Regions from separate parts of the Paenarthrobacter sp. NPDC058040 genome, predicted to be linked through region 3. Evidence: riboswitches for the same ligand, from Rfam matches in the RefSeq annotation. Region 3 holds a riboswitch; each other region holds the start of a gene.
What was found. A riboswitch is a leader RNA that binds a small molecule or an ion and turns the genes downstream of it on or off. The one in region 3 is predicted to bind glycine.
Positions count from the first base shown of each region.

Region 1: another riboswitch for glycine. It lies ahead of gcvP (aminomethyl-transferring glycine dehydrogenase); the one in region 3 lies ahead of gcvP (aminomethyl-transferring glycine dehydrogenase).
Region 2: another riboswitch for glycine. It lies ahead of cycA (D-serine/D-alanine/glycine transporter); the one in region 3 lies ahead of gcvP (aminomethyl-transferring glycine dehydrogenase).

Region 1 covers NZ_JBHVRN010000004.1:51,565-57,343, forward strand. Annotated here, with positions in the region: gene ACFVSJ_RS06475 (purine-cytosine permease family protein) at 1-613, opposite strand, end outside; gene speB (agmatinase) at 610-1,608, opposite strand; gene ACFVSJ_RS06485 (PucR family transcriptional regulator) at 1,777-3,270, shown strand; glycine riboswitch at 3,356-3,454, shown strand; gene gcvP (aminomethyl-transferring glycine dehydrogenase) at 3,604-5,779, shown strand, end outside.
Region 2 covers NZ_JBHVRN010000012.1:145,604-151,382, reverse strand. Annotated here, with positions in the region: gene ACFVSJ_RS17705 (ExeM/NucH family extracellular endonuclease) at 1-749, shown strand, start outside; gene cycA (D-serine/D-alanine/glycine transporter) at 813-2,285, opposite strand; glycine riboswitch at 2,442-2,541, opposite strand; gene ACFVSJ_RS17695 (FAD/NAD(P)-binding protein) at 2,639-4,594, opposite strand; gene ACFVSJ_RS17690 (prolyl oligopeptidase family protein) at 4,655-5,779, shown strand, end outside.
Region 3 covers NZ_JBHVRN010000011.1:137,952-143,730, forward strand. Annotated here, with positions in the region: gene gcvP (aminomethyl-transferring glycine dehydrogenase) at 1-2,587, opposite strand, end outside; glycine riboswitch at 2,757-2,853, opposite strand; gene ACFVSJ_RS16635 (TetR/AcrR family transcriptional regulator) at 2,949-3,488, opposite strand; gene ACFVSJ_RS16640 (MFS transporter) at 3,561-5,114, shown strand; gene ACFVSJ_RS16645 (sigma-70 family RNA polymerase sigma factor) at 5,165-5,779, opposite strand, start outside.

The DNA.
Region 1 (5,779 bases), on a different contig from region 3:
TGAAGTTGCCTTGCTCCAGGAAGTTGGCAGGAAGTCCATCAACCATCAGGATCCAGCCGAAGGACAACAGGAGAGCCAAGCCGGCCGCGATGCTGAGAACGCGGGCGTAGGCATGGATGAGGCGGTACCCGAAGATCGTGGCGATCACGCTGACCACGCCGATGATGATGATGCCCGCGTCCACGCTGATGCCCGGGCTCACGGCCGCCATTGCTTCTCCGCCGAAGACGAGGTTGGCTGCGAAGAAGCCTACATACATCACCACGACGATCACGACGATCAGCAAGGCTCCGAAAGAGCCGAACTGGCCGCGGGTCTGGATCATCTGGGCCACCCCAAGCTGCGGTCCCTGGGCGGAGTGCAGGGCCATGAAGATCCCACCCAGGAGGTTGCCGATGATGATCCCGATGATCGCGGGAACGAAGCTCAGGCCGAACACCGTGGTGGCCAGTCCGCCGGTCACGATGGTCATGATCATGATGTTGGAACCGAACCAGATGGTGAACAGGTCCCTGGCCTTGCCGTGCCGTTCGTTCAAGGGAATCGGCTGGATGGTCTTGTCCTCAAGCCGTGGAACTTCCGTCCGTGGGACCTCGGTGACGGGGGTGCTCATGACGCACTCCGCGAAGCCGTCTCCAGTTCACGGAGCTCCGAGGCCTTGCTGCGGTTGACCATGAGGGCCAGCAGATCGAAGACGAGGGTTGCCGCGGCTACGGTGGTGATGTCCGCATGGTCGTAGGCCGGTGCGACTTCGACGACGTCGGCGCCCACGATGTTGATGCCGTCCAGGCCGCGGAGCAGGGCAAGGAGTTCGCGGGAGTGGAGCCCGCCCATCTCCGGAGTGCCGGTGCCGGGGGCGTAGGAGGGATCCAGGACATCGATGTCGATGGAGACGTACACCGGGGTGTCGCCCAGCCGCTCCTTGACGCGTTCGATCGCCGCCGGAACGCCGATGACATCCAGGTCCGAGCAGCGGATGATCTGGAAGCCGAACTCGTGGTCGCGGAGGAAGTCGTTGCGGTCATACACAGGTCCGCGGATACCGACATGCATGGACTTGTCCTCCACCAGCAGGCCCTCCTCGAACGCCCGGCGGAAGATGGTGCCGTGCGTGATGGGCTGGTCGAAGTAGGTGTCCCATGTGTCCAGGTGAGCGTCGAAGTGCAGCAGCGCCACCGGGCCGTGGACCTTGTTCAGTGCCCGCAGCATCGGCAGGGCAATGGTGTGGTCGCCGCCGATCGAGATGAGCCGCTTCTCTTCGCTGATGAGCGGCAGGGCCTGCTCCTCGATCTCGCGGACAGCCCGGGTGATGTCATAGGGAGTGCAGGCGATGTCCCCGGCGTCCACCACCTGGGCTTCGTACACCGGCTCGACGTCGAGCTCCGGGTGGTAGCCCGGACGGAGCAGCCGGGAGGCCTCGCGGACTGCGGCAGGACCGAAACGGGCGCCGGGCCGGAAGGAGGTTCCGCCGTCGAACGGCACACCCACAATGGCGATGTCGTAGTCGGGGACGCGGTCGATTTGGGGGAGTCGGGCGAAGGTGCCGAGGCCTGCGTAGCGGGGAACCTTGGTTGCGTCCACGGGGCCGATGGGCTGGTGCGTTGTCATGGCTTGATCCTTCGAGTAGCTGGGGCGCTCGCCGTTGAGCGGGAAGTGCATATCTCAATTCTTGGTGACGCGCATCACGGCGGATAGCGGTACATTGACTACAAATGGTCGAGGCGTTTAGACAAACGTCTAACCGTCCCGAAAACAAGCACCCAGGAGTCCTCATCCATGGCCATCACCGTCGCCGAACTCGTGGCCGAGCCGCAGCTCGGACTCAGCCTGCTGGCAGGTTCCAGCGGAGCCGGCAACCGCATCACCTGGGCCCACACTTCAGACCTGCCCAGGCTGTGGGAGTGGGTCACCGGCGGCGAGCTCATGATGACCAACGGGCTCTCCATCCCCGCCGACGCGGACGGGCAAGTGGCGCTCGCCGAAGCCTTGGTGGATTCGGGCGCCAGTGCGTTGGCCATCGGCGAGAAGATGCATGCGCCGGAGCTGCAACCGGAATTCCTGCGGGCCTGCGACCGGCTCGCCCTGCCGCTGATCAACATCCCGTACCCGCTGCCGTTCATCGCGATTGCGCGGTCCGTGGCGGAGTCGTCGCTGCTTGAAGAGTCCCGGCGCTTGCGGCAAACGGCCCGCGTGTACGACCTCCTCCGCACGGCCGGAGCGTCGGAGGACCATTGGCAAAGTTTGGTCCTGAGGTTGGCCACGGAGCTGGATTCGGAGCTGTTCGTGGTGGACCGCCGTTGCCTCCATCCGTGGCACCCCGAGGGGCAGCCGCTTCCGGAGTTCCTTGTGGAGGAATGGTCGCCGCACCCGGGCCAGGTCTCGGTTGCGGGCAAGAACTTCCAGTGGCACCGGATCCGAGGCAGGCACGTCCTGACCATGGACATTCCCACCCACGCGAACGCGCTCCTGGTGGTGCTGCCTGGCAGCGAACCGCACCCTGACGCCGTCGTGCTTTTGCATGCCGCAACCGTGCTGGGACTGCAGTTGGCGCGCATCGTCCTCTCGCTCGAGGGCCGGCACCGGCTCGCCGGGGAGTTCCTCCTGCAGGCGCTCGACGGGCGCCTGGGGACGGCGGAGATGGAACGGCGGCTGGAGGCTTTCGAGGTTCCTCCCCAGGGTTTTGTGGTCGCCTCGATGTCGGCGGACGACGGCGATCGGCTGGCCAACGTGCACATCGAACTCTGGCGGCACGGGACTTCGGCGGCCTCCTTGAGGCGGAACGACCGGCTGCACGTGGTGGTCGCGGCTGACGTGGCTGACGAGCTGCTGGTCCACTGCGCGGGGTTGGGAACCACCATCGGCGTGAGTTCCGCGTCCGCGGTAGGTGGCCTTCAGCAAGCCCAGCAGGAGTCGTTGTGGGCGCTGGGATCGGCGAAAGCGAACAAGCTTGGATTGGCCCGGTACGCGGAGGGGCCCAGCTGGTTGGGACTGACCGGATTCGAGGAGGGAACTGCGTTGGTCCAGCGCCTTCTCGGGCCCATTTTCGAGTATGAGCAGCGGCAGGACGGCGATCTCATGGTCACGCTGAAGACCTATCTGGACTCGCAGCGGTCATGGCAAAAAACGGCCTCCACGCTCTTCACGCACCGGCAAACCATCATCTACCGGATCCGGAAAATCGGCGAGCTGACGGGGCTGGACATGGGAGAGACGTCAACGCTGGCGCAGCTTTGGTTGGCGTTGCAGATTCACGAAGCGATGCACGGCTAGGCCCCGCGGGAAACACCCGCCTTGCGCTTTTTCGGAATGACCCGCTATGGTGTGAAGCGTGTCACTGAGGTGGCGCAAACGCTTTTGATCTGCGGCGGGAGAGCCCTGCCGGTACATCCAGTCAGGCGCCGTAGGAGCAAATCCTCCCCAGGAATCTCTCAGGCCCATGTACCGCCGCGGTTAGGCAACTCTGGAAAGCAGTCCGGGCAACCGGGCTCACCGACGGTGCAAGTGGACAACCAAGTCCACGGAATCTCTCAGGTCCAATACAGAGCGGGGAGGAACCCATATTCACCGTGGCGCTCAACGGGCGCCTGAATCCTGGAGTTCCTCTTGACTGTTCAATCCTCCCCAACCGCTTTCGCGGACCGGCATATCGGCGCCCGCCGCCAGGCCGATGTTGAGACCATGCTCAAGGCCATCGGCTATGACTCTGTCGACGGTCTGGTGGACGTGGCTGTTCCCGATTCCATCCGCCAGGCTTCGCCCCTCACGCTGCAGAAGGCGCTGAGCGAGGTCCAGGTGCTGGCCGAGCTGCGCAAGCTGGCCGCGAAGAACAAGACCGCCGTTCAGATGATCGGCCAGGGCTACTACGACACCGTGACCCCGCCGGTGATCCGCCGCAACATCCTCGAAGCCCCCGCCTGGTACACCGCTTACACCCCGTACCAGCCCGAGATTTCGCAGGGCCGGCTCGAAGCGCTGCTCAACTTCCAGACCATGGTCCAGGACCTCACCGGGCTTCCGATCGCCAACGCTTCCCTGCTGGACGAAGCCACTGCCGTGGCCGAGGCCGTGTTGCTCATGCGCCGGGCTAACAAAGCTGTGAAGGACGGCAAGACCGTCCTGGACGCCGACCTCCTCCCGCAGACCATCGCCATCGTCAAGGGCCGCGCCGAGGCGCTCGGCTTCGAGGTTCTGGTTGCGGACCTCTCGGCAGGCTTGCCCGACGGCGACATCAACGGCATCGTCCTGCAGCAGCCGGGCGTTTCCGGCCGGGTCTTCAACCACGCCCCCGTGATCGCTGAGGCGAAGGAACGCGGTGCCCTGGTCACGGTCGCTGCCGATTTGCTGGCGCTCACCCTCATCACGCCCCCGGGCGAACAGGGCGCGGACATCGCCGTCGGAACCGCGCAGCGCTTCGGTGTGCCGCTGTTCTTTGGCGGCCCGCACGCTGCCTACATGGCTGTCCGGAACGGCATGGAGCGCACGCTTCCGGGCCGCATCGTGGGCGTGTCCAAGGACAACGCCGGCGTGCCCGCGTACCGCTTGGCGCTCCAGACCCGTGAGCAGCACATCCGCCGCGAGAAGGCCACGTCCAACATCTGCACGGCCCAGGCTTTGCTCGCGATCGTCGCGTCGATGTACGCGGTCTACCACGGCCCCGACGGACTGAAGGCGATCGCGGAGACCGTCCACGGCCACGCCCGTGTCCTGGCCACGACCCTGCAGAAGGCCGGCCGCGAACTCGTGTCCGACTCCTTCTTCGATACCCTCACGGTCCGCGTGCCCGGCAAGGCTTCGAAGGTGATCGGTGCCGCCGAGGCACGCGGCATCAACCTCCGCCACATCGATGAGGACACCGTGGGCGTCTCGGTTGATGAAACCACGACGCCGGAGGTCCTCTCCGCGGTCGCCGTCGCCTTTGGCGCCGGTCCGGTAGGGGACGCTGCAGGGTTCGAGCTGCCTTCTGACGTGGTCCGTACCTCCGATTTCCTGCAGCACCCCGTGTTCAACACGCACCGTTCCGAGACGCAGCTGTTGCGCTATATCCGCAAGCTGTCCGACCGGGACCTCGCGCTGGACCGGACCATGATCCCGTTGGGTTCGTGCACCATGAAGCTCAACGCTACGGCTGAGATGGAAGCCATTTCCTGGCCGGAGTTCGCTTCGATCCACCCGTTCGCTCCGGACCACCAAACCGAGGGTTGGCGCGAGCTGATTACCGGTTTGGAAGCCGACCTGACGGAGATCACCGGCTACGACCAGGTCTCCATCCAGCCGAACGCCGGTTCACAAGGTGAGCTTGCAGGCCTGCTCGCGATCCGCGGCTACCACCTGTCCCGTGGCGATGAGCAGCGCAACGTCTGCTTGATTCCGGCTTCTGCCCACGGTACGAACGCTGCTTCGGCTGTGCTGGCTGGCATGAAGGTTGTTGTGGTGGCCACTGCCTCTGATGGCACCATCGATCACTCCGACCTCACGGCGAAGATCGAAGCCAACCGCGATGTGCTGTCCTGCATCATGATCACGTACCCCTCCACTCACGGCGTCTACGATGCCGACGTTGTTGAGGTGTGCGATGCCGTGCACGAGGCCGGCGGCCAGGTGTACGTTGACGGTGCCAACCTCAACGCACTCGTTGGCTTGGCACAGCCTGGCAAGTTCGGCGGGGACGTGTCCCACCTGAACCTGCACAAGACCTTCTGCATCCCCCACGGTGGCGGTGGACCCGGTGTTGGCCCGGTCGCTGCGAAGGCGCACCTGGCTCCGTTCATGCCGGGCGATG
Region 2 (5,779 bases), on a different contig from region 3:
AGACGCTCCTGGAACAGCAGTGGCAGACCAACCCGGACGGCACCGTGCCAAGCCGCCCGTACCAACAGCTGGGTCTGTCCAAGAACGTCAACTACACCTACGACGCCGCCCGGCCAGCGGGTGACCGCATCACGGGCATTTGGGTCAACAACGCCGTGATCGATCCTGCCAAGCAGTACCGGATCGGGACGTTCAGCTTCCTCGCTACCGGTGGTGACAACTTCCGGGTCTTCAAGGAAGGCAGCAACACCAAGGACACCGGCCTGGTGGACCGGGACGCGTGGATCACGTACCTGCAGGCGCACAAGCCGGTCTCGCCGGACTTCGCCCGGCGTTCGGTGGCCGTGGCAAACACCACTGCGGCCGAGGTCAAAGCTGGAGACGCCATCACGCTGACCGTGTCCAAGCTGGACCTGACGTCGATTGGCAGCCCGGCCAACAAGACGCTCAAGGCCGTCTTCATCGATGCCAAGGGTGCCAGCACGGATCTCGGGGATGTGCCAGTGGCCTCCGGCGCAGCGAACGTCAGCCTCAAGGTTCCCGCAGCAGCGGCGGCCGGCACTGGCACGGTGGTGCTGACCGCCGTCGAAAGCGGCACCACGGTGAAGGCGCTGGTCAAGGTGGCAGCAAGCGGCCCGAATCCGCCGCAGTGCACCGCCCCCACCAAACCGTCCAAGTGGTATGACGTTGTGGGCTGGCTCCGCTACGCATTCGCGTGGCTGGAGTACCAGAAGTGCTTGAGGGGCTAAGTACCCGTTGATGGCAGCAAGGGAGCCCCTCACGCCGGTGAGGGGCTCCTTTGCGTGCAGTGGTTAGTTGCGGACGGATTCGGGTTCCTGCGCCTTGTCAGCGTCCTTTTGCAGCTCGGCACGGAAGTGCCCGTAGCGGGCCAGGTGGGTAGGCCGCTTGCGGAGGATGGCCCACGCCACGCCCAAGGCAAGGAACCACACCGGCGTCACAAGGAGCGCCATGAGCGTGTCCGGCTGGGTGGTCAAAGCCCACAGGATGAAGGCAAAGAAGGCGAAGACAACCCACACCATCACCACGCCACCGGGCATCTTGAACGCCGAGGCCTCGTGAAGCTGCGGCCGGCGCTTCCGGAACGCGAGGTAGCTGGCCAGGATGATCGACCAAACAAAGACGAAGCAGACGGCGGACACGGTGGTCACCATGTCGAACGCCTTGCCGACGTCCTGCCCGGCGTACATGAGGACGACGCCGGACAGCAACAGGACGCAGGAGAGGAACAGGGCGTTGCGGGGTACTTTGCGTCCGGACAGTGCGCTGAAGACCGCGGGCGCGTCGCCTTCCTGGGCCAGGCCATAGACCATCCGGGACGTGGAGTAGATGCCGGAGTTGGCCGAGGACATCGCTGAGCTCAGCACCACCAGGTTGACGATGGTGGCGGCGGCGCCGAGGCCTGCCAGGGAGAACATGGCGATAAACGGGCTGTGTCCGGCAGCGAACTGGGTCCACGGCGTGACGGACATGAGGATGATGAGGGCGCCCACGTAGAAGAGGAGCACGCGGATGGGGATGGAATTGATGGCCTTGGGCAGGTTCTTTTCCGGATCCTTGGCTTCGGCTGCCGTGGTTCCAACCAATTCGATGCCCACAAATGCGAAGACCGCGATCTGGAAACCGGCCACGAAGCCCATGAATTCGTTGGGGAAGAAGCCTCCGTGGGACCAAAGGTTGGTGAAGCCGGCCGGTCCGGCGTCCGACTGGAAGCCGCCGAGGATCATGAACAGGCCAACGATGATGAGTGCTGCGATGGCGACGATCTTGATGAGGGCGAACCAGAACTCGGTCTCGCCGAAGGCCTTCACCGTGGCCAGGTTGAGGAGCAGGAGGATGCCGATGGTGATGAGTCCGGGGATCCACAGTGGCAGGCCGGGCCAGAGTTCCTTGGAGTAGCCCGCGATCGCGATCACGTCCGCGATGCCGGTGATGACCCAGCAGAACCAATAGGTCCAGCCGGTGAAGAAGCCCGCCCAGGGACCCAGGAGGTCGGCGGCGAAGTCGCTGAAGGATTTGTAGTTCAGGTTGCTCAGGAGCAGTTCGCCCATGGCGCGCATGACGAAGAACAGCATGAAGCCGATGATCATGTAAACGAAGATCACCGAGGGGCCGGCAGCGGAGATGGTCTTGCCCGAGCCCATGAAGAGACCGGTTCCAATGGCGCCGCCGATGGCGATCAACTGGATGTGGCGGTTGCTGAGTTGCCGTTCCAGGTGGGGCTCTTGCTTGTTGCCGGCATCTGTTGGTGGGCGCTGAATCGTCATGAGGAACTCCATTGTTCAGGCGGCACACGTGGTGTGCCACGATGATTCGGGTTCCTCCCCGCTCTGTCATTGACCTGAGAGTTTCCGCGTTCCTGCGCACAGGACCGCTTGCACCTTCGGTGAGCCCGGGAATCCCGGACTGCTTTCCAGAGTTGCCTCGCCGTGGCGGTACAGGGTGCCTGAGAGATTCCTGGGGAGGGTTTGCTCCTACGGCGCCTGACGGGATGTACCGGCAGGACTCTCCCGCCACGGATCACAAGCGCGCATCACCTGGCCGGTGATGCAGCTCACACAGTAGCGAAGCCCGGAGCGGTACGCAAGCGTCCCAGCTCACGCCGGGTTCGAGCGGCTGTTCAGAGTCCCAGGATGCTGCGGGCGATTTCGTCCGCATCGCGCAGGGTCCGTTGCCCGCTCCTGTACGCCCGGCCTTTGGTGGGCCGGGCCTCGGCTGCGATGGCGGTTCCCCACTGCGTTGCGGACAATTGCAGGCCCAAAACATACAGCCCGTTGGTTACGGAACCGTTGGCCGCCACCGGCCGGTATGGATGCGGCTCAACGTCCAGGCCAGTGGTCTGTACCGGAGTTCCTTCAACGCTCATCATGATCTTGGTGCGAACCAGGCCGTCCGCCAGCAGCTGTTCAAGAAGCGGCGAGATGTTCATGCCAACGCGGTTCGCGGGCGACATCGCCTCGATCAACGTGCGGGCCTGAGCCGGTGCGTCCCGCACCCACGGCGAGAAAGCGCGGAAGACTTTGGCGTTACGGTCCACGCTGAACTTCGGGTCGGGTCCCACGAAACTCACGACGCCGGCACGCGCCAAGGCGGCCAGCTGTTCCGACCGCAGGGCCGGGGGTCCGCTGGCAAGCCCCTCAACGAAGGACTCGAACCAACCGCGGAGCTCAGCCACCCAGGATTCGTCCGTGATGCCGCCGTCGGCCACCACGGTCTTGAGAATCGCTCGGCCCGTGTGCAGCGCACCAATGGCCATCTTCACGGGGTCAGATTCACCCAGGGCGGAACGCCGGGCGTCATCGTCTAGATAGTCGGTGATGGCTTTGTCCAAGTCCCGGCGCGAGGCAAAGGTCCGCCCGGCCAAAGGCGCGGCAAGTCCCCGCAGGTTGAGCCGCCGAGAGGCCACGACGTGCTTTTCCACGAGCGCACCCACTGCGCTTTCCCAATTGCCCGTGGCGTGGGCGTGGGGTTGCAATGCGTCTTCAAGGTCGGCAAGGAACTGCGCGGCGTCCCTGATGGCTGCCGGCTGTGACTTTGCCAGCGTCGCGTAGTACGCCCACAACGCGTCCCGGTGCAGGAGGGGCCAAAGGTCGTGGTCGAAACCGGGCTGGATTCCGGCTGCCTTGAAACGGTCCATGGCTGCCTCGGTCAGGTACCGGAGCGTGATGCTGGTGGCGTAGTAGCCGGACAGCCCGGCCTTGGCGCGGTACGGGGTGCCCCTCCGTGAAGCGGCGATGATCTTAGGTTCGCGTCCGGATGGGCGGTACTCGAGCATGCCCGCCCCGGGCGCAACTGCGTCAACAAATTTGCCGCCACGGCCCTCAGTCAGCTGGCCCATGACATCGAAGAAGTTCAAACCCATGCCACGGACCAGTACTGGCTCGTTGTCCGGTACCCGGGTCCAGTCCACATCGGCCGGAGGAGCGGGCGGGAAATAGAGCAGCCCCTGTTCCCCTGCGGCAGTCTGGAACGAGCGCTGCTCCGGATTCAGGCGGGATTCGATGTGCCCCAGCGCGAGGACCACGGAACCGACGGTGAGTGAACCGCCGTCGGCCAGTTCGACGTCGAACGTTCCTCCCCCAACCGGCCGCGCCGCCACGGCGGACGTCTCATGGAAGGTGACCTCGACGCCGTCGGGCAGTCGCTGGAGCAACTCAGCGAGGGTCTGCCGCAAATAGCGCCCATAGATGGCGCGGCTGGGGAAGTTGTCCGACTCGAGACTGGCTAACTCCGCCTTTTCGGCCCGGTTCAATCCCTGGCCATCACGACGCCGTGTGACGCGCCATTGGTCGAACGACGTCCCGGCCAGAGGGGGCGCGAGCTCGGGGTCCTCTGGGATGAGCGTCGGGTAGAACGACTGGGTATTCATCAGGTAAAGCCGCGACTGTTCGGGCTGCCACACATGGCCCGAACCTGCAGGATACGGATCAATGACGTGGATGTGGAGCTTCGCGGTTGTGGTCACAATCGCCTCATCCGTGGCTCCGGCCCAGTTCGCGAGCAGCCGCTCAAGCACACTGGTGCCCCGGGGACCCGCCCCGACCAGGGCAACACGGAAGATTTGCGATTTAGCCACGCTCAAGCCTAACGTCCGCGTGACTTGCTTCCCTTTGAAAAGTGTTGCTTGGATGGGGCGATGACCACCACAGAAGCTGATCAGACGCCCCTCCCCGAAGACCGCCCCCTTTCCGGACCCCGCCACGCCGCCGACGCAGCAGCCGAGCCGACGGATGAGAACGTCTGGCTGGAGGATATCCATGGCGAAGAGCAGCTGGCCTGGGTCCGCGAGCAAAACGCCCGTACCGAGGACCTGCTGGAAGACGCCGACTACGCCGCGGTCGAGGCCGGGATCCTCGAAGTGCTGGACTCCACCGACCGGATCGCCATGGTGAACAAGCGGGGCGATTTCTACTACAACTTCTGGAAGGACCGGGAACACCCCAAGGGTCTGTGGCGCCGCACCACGTGGGAAAGCTACCTGACCGACTCACCGGAGTGGGATGTCCTGTTGGACATCGATGCCCTTGCTGCCGCGGAGGGCACGGAATGGGTCTTCCACGGCGCCGGTTTCCTCCGGCCTTCGGACGGGGCCGACTACCGGCTGGCCATGGTCTCCCTCTCTCCCGACGGCGGCGACGCCAACCGGTACCGCGAGTTCGACGTCGAGACGCGCACCTTCGTGGATCCGGCGGCCGGCGGCTTCGACGTGCCAACCGCCAAGGGCAACGTCAGCTGGCTCGATGCCGATACCTTGCTTGTTTCCTCCACCGCCGATGGCCTGCCGGCAACGTCGTCGTCCTACGCCAGGACCGCCGTGAAACTCCGCCGCGGGCAGTCCCTTGCCTCGGCGGAACAGATCTTCGAGATCCCGGAAGACCATATGCTGGCCATGGTGGCCCACGACTCCACTCCGGGCTACGAGCGGACCTTCGCCGTGGACTACATCGATTTCTACAACAGGAGCACCTGGCTGCTCCGTGGCGGTGCCTGGGTGTCCATCGATGTGCCCACCGACGTGAACATCAGCGCACACAGGGAATGGCTGATGTTCCGCCCGCAGAAAGACTGGCCCTTGGCAGATACCGTCTATCCCGCAGGGTCGCTCCTGGCCGCCGATTTGGAGGCGTGGCTTGGCGGATCACGCGACGTGGTGGTCCTGTTCACCCCGGACCAGCACACGTCCCTGCAGTCCTGGAGCTGGACCCGCGACTACCTTCTGCTGAACCTGCTGCACGACGTCTCATCCGAGATCCGGGTGCTC
Region 3 (5,779 bases):
TCATGGCCTCGATGAAGCGATCGATCTCCACGAGGTCCTCGGACTCCGTGGGCTCCACCATGAGTGTGCCGGCAACCGGGAACGCCAGGGTGGGTGCGTGGAAGCCGAAGTCGATGAGGCGCTTGGCCACATCTTCAGCCGTAACACCGGTACGGGCAGTGAGTTCACGCAGGTCCAGGATGCACTCGTGGGCCACGAGTCCGCCTTCGCCCGTGTAGAGCACCGGGAAGTGCTCGTTGAGGCGGGAAGCGATGTAGTTGGCCGCGAGGAGCGCCGACTTGGTGGCTTCGGTGAGGCCCTGGCCGCCCATGAGCTTCACGTAGGCCCAGGAGATCGGCAGCACGCCGGCCGAGCCGAAGCGCGAAGCCGAGATCGGAACATCGTTGCCTTCGGTCCATGACGTGGCGTCACCGGGCATGAACGGAGCCAGGTGTGCCTTGGCAGCAACAGGACCAACACCGGGCCCGCCGCCACCGTGCGGGATGCAGAAGGTCTTGTGCAGGTTCAGGTGGGACACGTCGCCGCCGAACTTGCCCGGCTGGGCGAGACCAACAAGGGCGTTGAGGTTGGCGCCGTCGATGTAGACCTGTCCGCCGGCTTCGTGGACGGCGTCGCAGACCTCGCGCACGTCGGCGTCGTACACACCGTGAGTGGATGGGTAGGTGATCATGATGGCCGAGAGCACGTCGCGGTTGGCTTCGATCTTCGCAGCCAGGTCAGCATGGTCGATGGTGCCGTCAGATGCAGTAGCCACGACGACGACCTTCATGCCTGCGAGCACGGCCGAGGCCGCGTTGGTGCCGTGGGCGGACGCCGGGATAAGGCAGACGTTGCGCTGCTGGTCGCCCCGGGAGTGGTGGTATCCGCGGATCGCGAGGAGACCCGCGAGCTCGCCCTGGGAACCGGCGTTCGGCTGGATGGAGACCTGGTCGTAGCCGGTGATCTCGGTCAGCTGGGATTCGAGGTCGGCGATGAGTTCACGCCAGCCGGAGGTCTGGGAGTCCGGAGCGAACGGGTGGATCGAAGCGAACTCCGGCCAGGAGATGGCTTCCATCTCGGCCGTAGCGTTGAGCTTCATGGTGCAGGAACCCAACGGGATCATGGTGCGGTCCAGGGCCAGGTCCCGGTCCGAGAGCTTGCGGATGTAGCGGAGGAGCTGCGTCTCGGAACGGTGCGTGTTGAACACCGGGTGCTGCAGGTATTCGCTCGAGCGCTCAACGGAAGCCTCAAGTGCGAAGCCTTCCACGGACTCGAGTACCGAAGCGCCGAAGACGGCCGCTACGTCGGCGACTACCGCCGTCGTCGTGGTTTCATCAACCGAGATACCAACAGTGTCCGCGTCGATGCCGCGCAGGTTGATGCCCTTGGCCTCCGCTGCAGCCACGAGCTCCGCGGCACGGCCTGGCACGCGAACGGTGACGGTGTCGAAGAAGGAACCGTGGAGGACCTCGACGTCGGCGGCCTTCAGCGAGGCGGCGAGGGTACGGGCGTGGTTGTGGGCAGTCTCGGCGATGGCCTTCAAGCCCTCGGGGCCGTGGTACACCGCGTACATCGAAGCGACGATCGCCAGGAGTGCCTGTGCCGTGCAGATGTTGGAGGTGGCCTTCTCGCGGCGGATGTGCTGCTCACGGGTCTGCAGCGCCAAGCGGTAGGCGGGGACACCGGCGTCGTCCTTGGAAACGCCAACCAAACGGCCCGGCATGGAACGCTCGAGACCCTTCTGGACGGCCATGTACGCGGCGTGCGGACCGCCGAAGAACAGCGGCACACCCAGGCGCTGGGCAGAACCGACGGCGATATCAGCGCCCTGCTCGCCCGGAGGAGTGATGAGCGTGAGCGAGAGGAGGTCGGCTGCGACGGTGACCAGGGCACCCCGCTCTTTCGCCGCAGCGATCACGGCGGAGTGGTCGAAGACGCGGCCGGAAACACCGGGCTGCTGAAGGACGACGCCGTTGATGGCGCCTTCCGGAAGACCGTTGGCGAGATCCGCCACCTCGACTTCAAAGCCAAGAGCCTCGGCGCGGCCCTTCACGATGGCGATGGTCTGCGGCAGGCAATCGGCGTCGAGGACGGTTTTGCCGTCCTGGGCGGCCTTGTTCTTGTTGGCGCGGCGCATCATCAGCACGGCCTCAGCTACGGCAGTTGCTTCGTCCAGCAGGGAAGCATTGGCGATGGGCAGGCCAACGAGGTCCTGGACCATGGTCTGGAAGTTCAGGAGTGCCTCGAGGCGGCCCTGGGAGATTTCCGGCTGGTACGGCGTGTAAGCGGTGTACCAGGCCGGCGATTCAAGGATGTTGCGGCGGATCACCGGGGGCGTGATGGTGTCGAAGTAGCCCTGGCCGATCATCTGGACGGCCGTCTTGTTCTTCGCTGCAAGCTTGCGGAGCTCTGCAAGGACCTCAACTTCGCTCAGCGCGTTCTGCAGGGTCAGGGCAACGTCCTGGCGGATGTCGTTGGGAACCGCGGTGTCCACGAGGGAATCCACGGAGTCGTATCCAACCGACTTGAGCATGGTGTCAATGTCGGCCTGGCGGCGGGCACCGATATGCCGGTCGACGAAGGTGGTGGAGGCTGAACTAACCGTCACGAAGGAACTCCATTACTTGGGCGGCGCTTGGGTACGCCACAGTGGCTCGGGTTCCTCCCCGCTCTGTATTGGACCTGAGAGTTTCCGCGTGTTGCCTGCACAACGCCGCTTGCACCGTCGGTGAGCATAACAACCGTGGCACCGGTTGCCTGCTGCTTTCCAGAGTTGCCTAACCGCGGCGGTGCATGGGCCTGAGAGATTCCTGGGGAGGATTTGCTCCTACGGCGCCTGCATCTCGTACTGCAGGACTCTCCCGCCGCAGATCATAGGCTTTATGCAATTGTTCGCGGCCCGCCGGAAAGGCGCACCACAGTTGTTAATTGTCCTATGACCGCCGCGCGGCGGCAAATGGAAGGCCGCGCTACTTCCGCAAGCGATCCAGGACCGTCAGGAGGACCTCGACGTCGGCCTCCCGCCCTGCAGTGCCAGCCTCCTGCCCGCCTTCAAACATCGCGTTGAAATAGAGGCCATCGCCCATATAGCTGACAGCCTTGGCAACCTCAGGCCCAACATCCCCGGCCAGCACGTCCAGCCACCGTTGCTGGATCGCGGCGAACCGACGGCGGGTTTCTTCGTGGGCCACCTCGGCCAGACGGGTTGCTGCGACGAAGGCCCGGTCCATGGGCGTGTCCGCCCAGAGGGATGACCGGATGAAGTAGGCAGCCGCACCATCCGGGGCCGCTTTCATCTGCTCGGTGTCCTGCTTCGCCAACTCGTCCAGGCGTTCCAGCACCGCGCTGATCAACGACTCCTTGTTGGGGAAGTGGTAGAGCAGGCCGCCTTTTGACACTCCCGCACGCTTGGCGACGGCGTCCAGCGTGGCAGCACGCTCCCCCACTTCGATCAGGAGTGCTTCAAAGGCATCCAGGACAGCATCCCGGGCAACTGGTTTTCGCGGCATGGATCCATCATTCCCTAAAGCTGGGTCGGGTTGTATTTGAAACTATACCGTCTGGACGGTACAGTAAAAAACATGTTCTCGCCGTCCTCAACCCACGCTCCCCGTTCCTCCGTGCGCCCGGTCCCGGGCAAGACTGCACCGTGGCGCGACTGGACGGCCCTGGCACTGCTGATGTTCCCGGTGCTGCTGGTGGCCGTCGACAACACCGCGCTCACCTTTGCCCTGCCGGAAATCGCCCGTTCACTGGACGTCGGAGGCATCCAACTCCTGTGGATCGTGGACGCCTATCCGCTGGTCCTGGCGGCGTTGCTGGTTTCCATGGGCAACTTCGGCGACAGGATCGGACGACGGCGGCTGCTCCTGATCGGCAGCACGGGTTTCGCGGCGGTGTCGGCTGCTACAGCGTTCGCGCCGTCGGCGGAATGGTTGATTGCCGGACGCGCCGCACTTGGTGTCTTCGGCGCCATGCTGATGCCCTCCACGCTGTCCCTGATCCGGAACATCTTTACCGACCCGAACCGTCGCCGGCTCGCAATCGCCGTCTGGGCTGCCGGGTTCTCCGGTGGCGCCGCCCTGGGCCCGATCTTCGGTGGCTGGCTGGTGGAGCACTTCTGGTGGGGTGCCGTGTTCCTCGTGGCGACGTTCCTGCTGCTGCCCCTGCTTGCCTTTGGGCGGGTACTCATTCCCGAATCCAAGGATGCCAACCCGGGCCGCGTGGATGTCCCGAGCATTGCCCTGTCCGTTCTGACCATGGCCCCCTTTGTGTACGGGATCAAGGAATTCGCCGTGCACGGCTTTGGCCCTTCGGCGGCGGCGTTCATGACCTTCGGCCTGCTCATGGGTGTGTTCTTTGTGCGTCGGCAGCAACAGCTTTCAGGTCCGATGCTGGACGTCCGATTGTTCAGCAACAAAGTGTTCAGCACGGCGATCGTGGCAAACGTGTTGTCCCTGTTCTCCATGACCGGGTTCATCTACTTCTTCGCCCAGCACCTGCAGTTGGTGGAAGGGCAGTCCCCCATGGAGGCCGGGATCGCGATGATTCCCGCGCTCCTGGCAACAGTGGTGGCCGGCCTCTTGGTGGTGCCACTGGTCAAGCGCATCCGCCCGGGCTACGTGGTTGCCGGCGGACTCTCGCTCAGCGCCGTTGGTTACTTCGTGGCCATGGCGGGCGACCATGGAACCGGACCCGTGTTCCTGTTGTCCGCATTGACCGTCCTGGCCGTGGGGGTAGGAGCGGCGGAGACCATCTCCAACGACCTCATCCTGGCTTCCGTTCCGGCCGACAAGTCCGGAGCCGCCTCGGCGATCTCCGAGACCGGTTACGAACTCGGTTCCTTGCTGGGGACAGCTGTGCTCGGCTCCATCCTCACGGCCTCGTACCAGCAAAACCTCGTGATTCCGGACGGTGTGTCCGCCGAGGCTGCGGGCAAGTCAGGGGAAACGCTGGCTGGAGCCGTAGATGCGGCTGCAGCCCTCCCGGCCCCACTGTCGGAGGCGTTGACCCAGGCCGCACGGGTTGCCTTCGAATCGGGCGTCCACATCACCGCGGCGATTGGGCTGGTACTGATGGCCGGAGCGGCAGTGCTTGCCGCCGTCGTACTTCGAGGCGTTCCCAAGGCGCAGTAGCCGTAACGCAGGAAGCCCGGGCCACTCACGCGGCCCGGGCTTCCTCCTGTTTAGACGGCCTGGTTGAGCGTGGAACCGAGGCCCAACGTGCGGGTGATTCCGCCAGTGGTGGCAGTGGCCAACGCGGAAAGATAGTCGTTCCGGCGCCGGGCGGTGATGCGCGATTCGGGTTCGAAGGCCCTGTCCGGGTTGTCTGCATAGTGGGTGGCCAGGCCATCGCGCATGAGGCGGATGCCTTCGGCGCGCTGCTGGGATACCGCAGCGTGCGTGGAACCCAACTCCTCGGCGAGTTCCTTCACGGAGCGGCCCGCCAAATAGATTTCCTGGATGACGAAGCGCATCTTCTCCGGCAAAGCGTCGACGGCGGCACGCAGGTATTTGATGCGTTCATCGGCCAGCACGGAGTTTTCCGGAGACGGCGTGACTGACGCCACCGTGTCCACGACCACCTCGTCCAGTGACGTCAACGTCCTTGCGGCGTCGGCCATGGCGGCCTCGACGTGGCTTCGCTCGACACCGAGCGCCGATGCCATTTCGGCGATGCTGGGGTTCCTGCCCAGGGCACCCGTGAGGGTCTCCTGGATGGCCATTGTTTCCTTCATGCGCTTGCGGGCGGAGCGCGTGGCCCAGTCCCCGGCACGCATCTCGTCCGCGAACGCACCGAT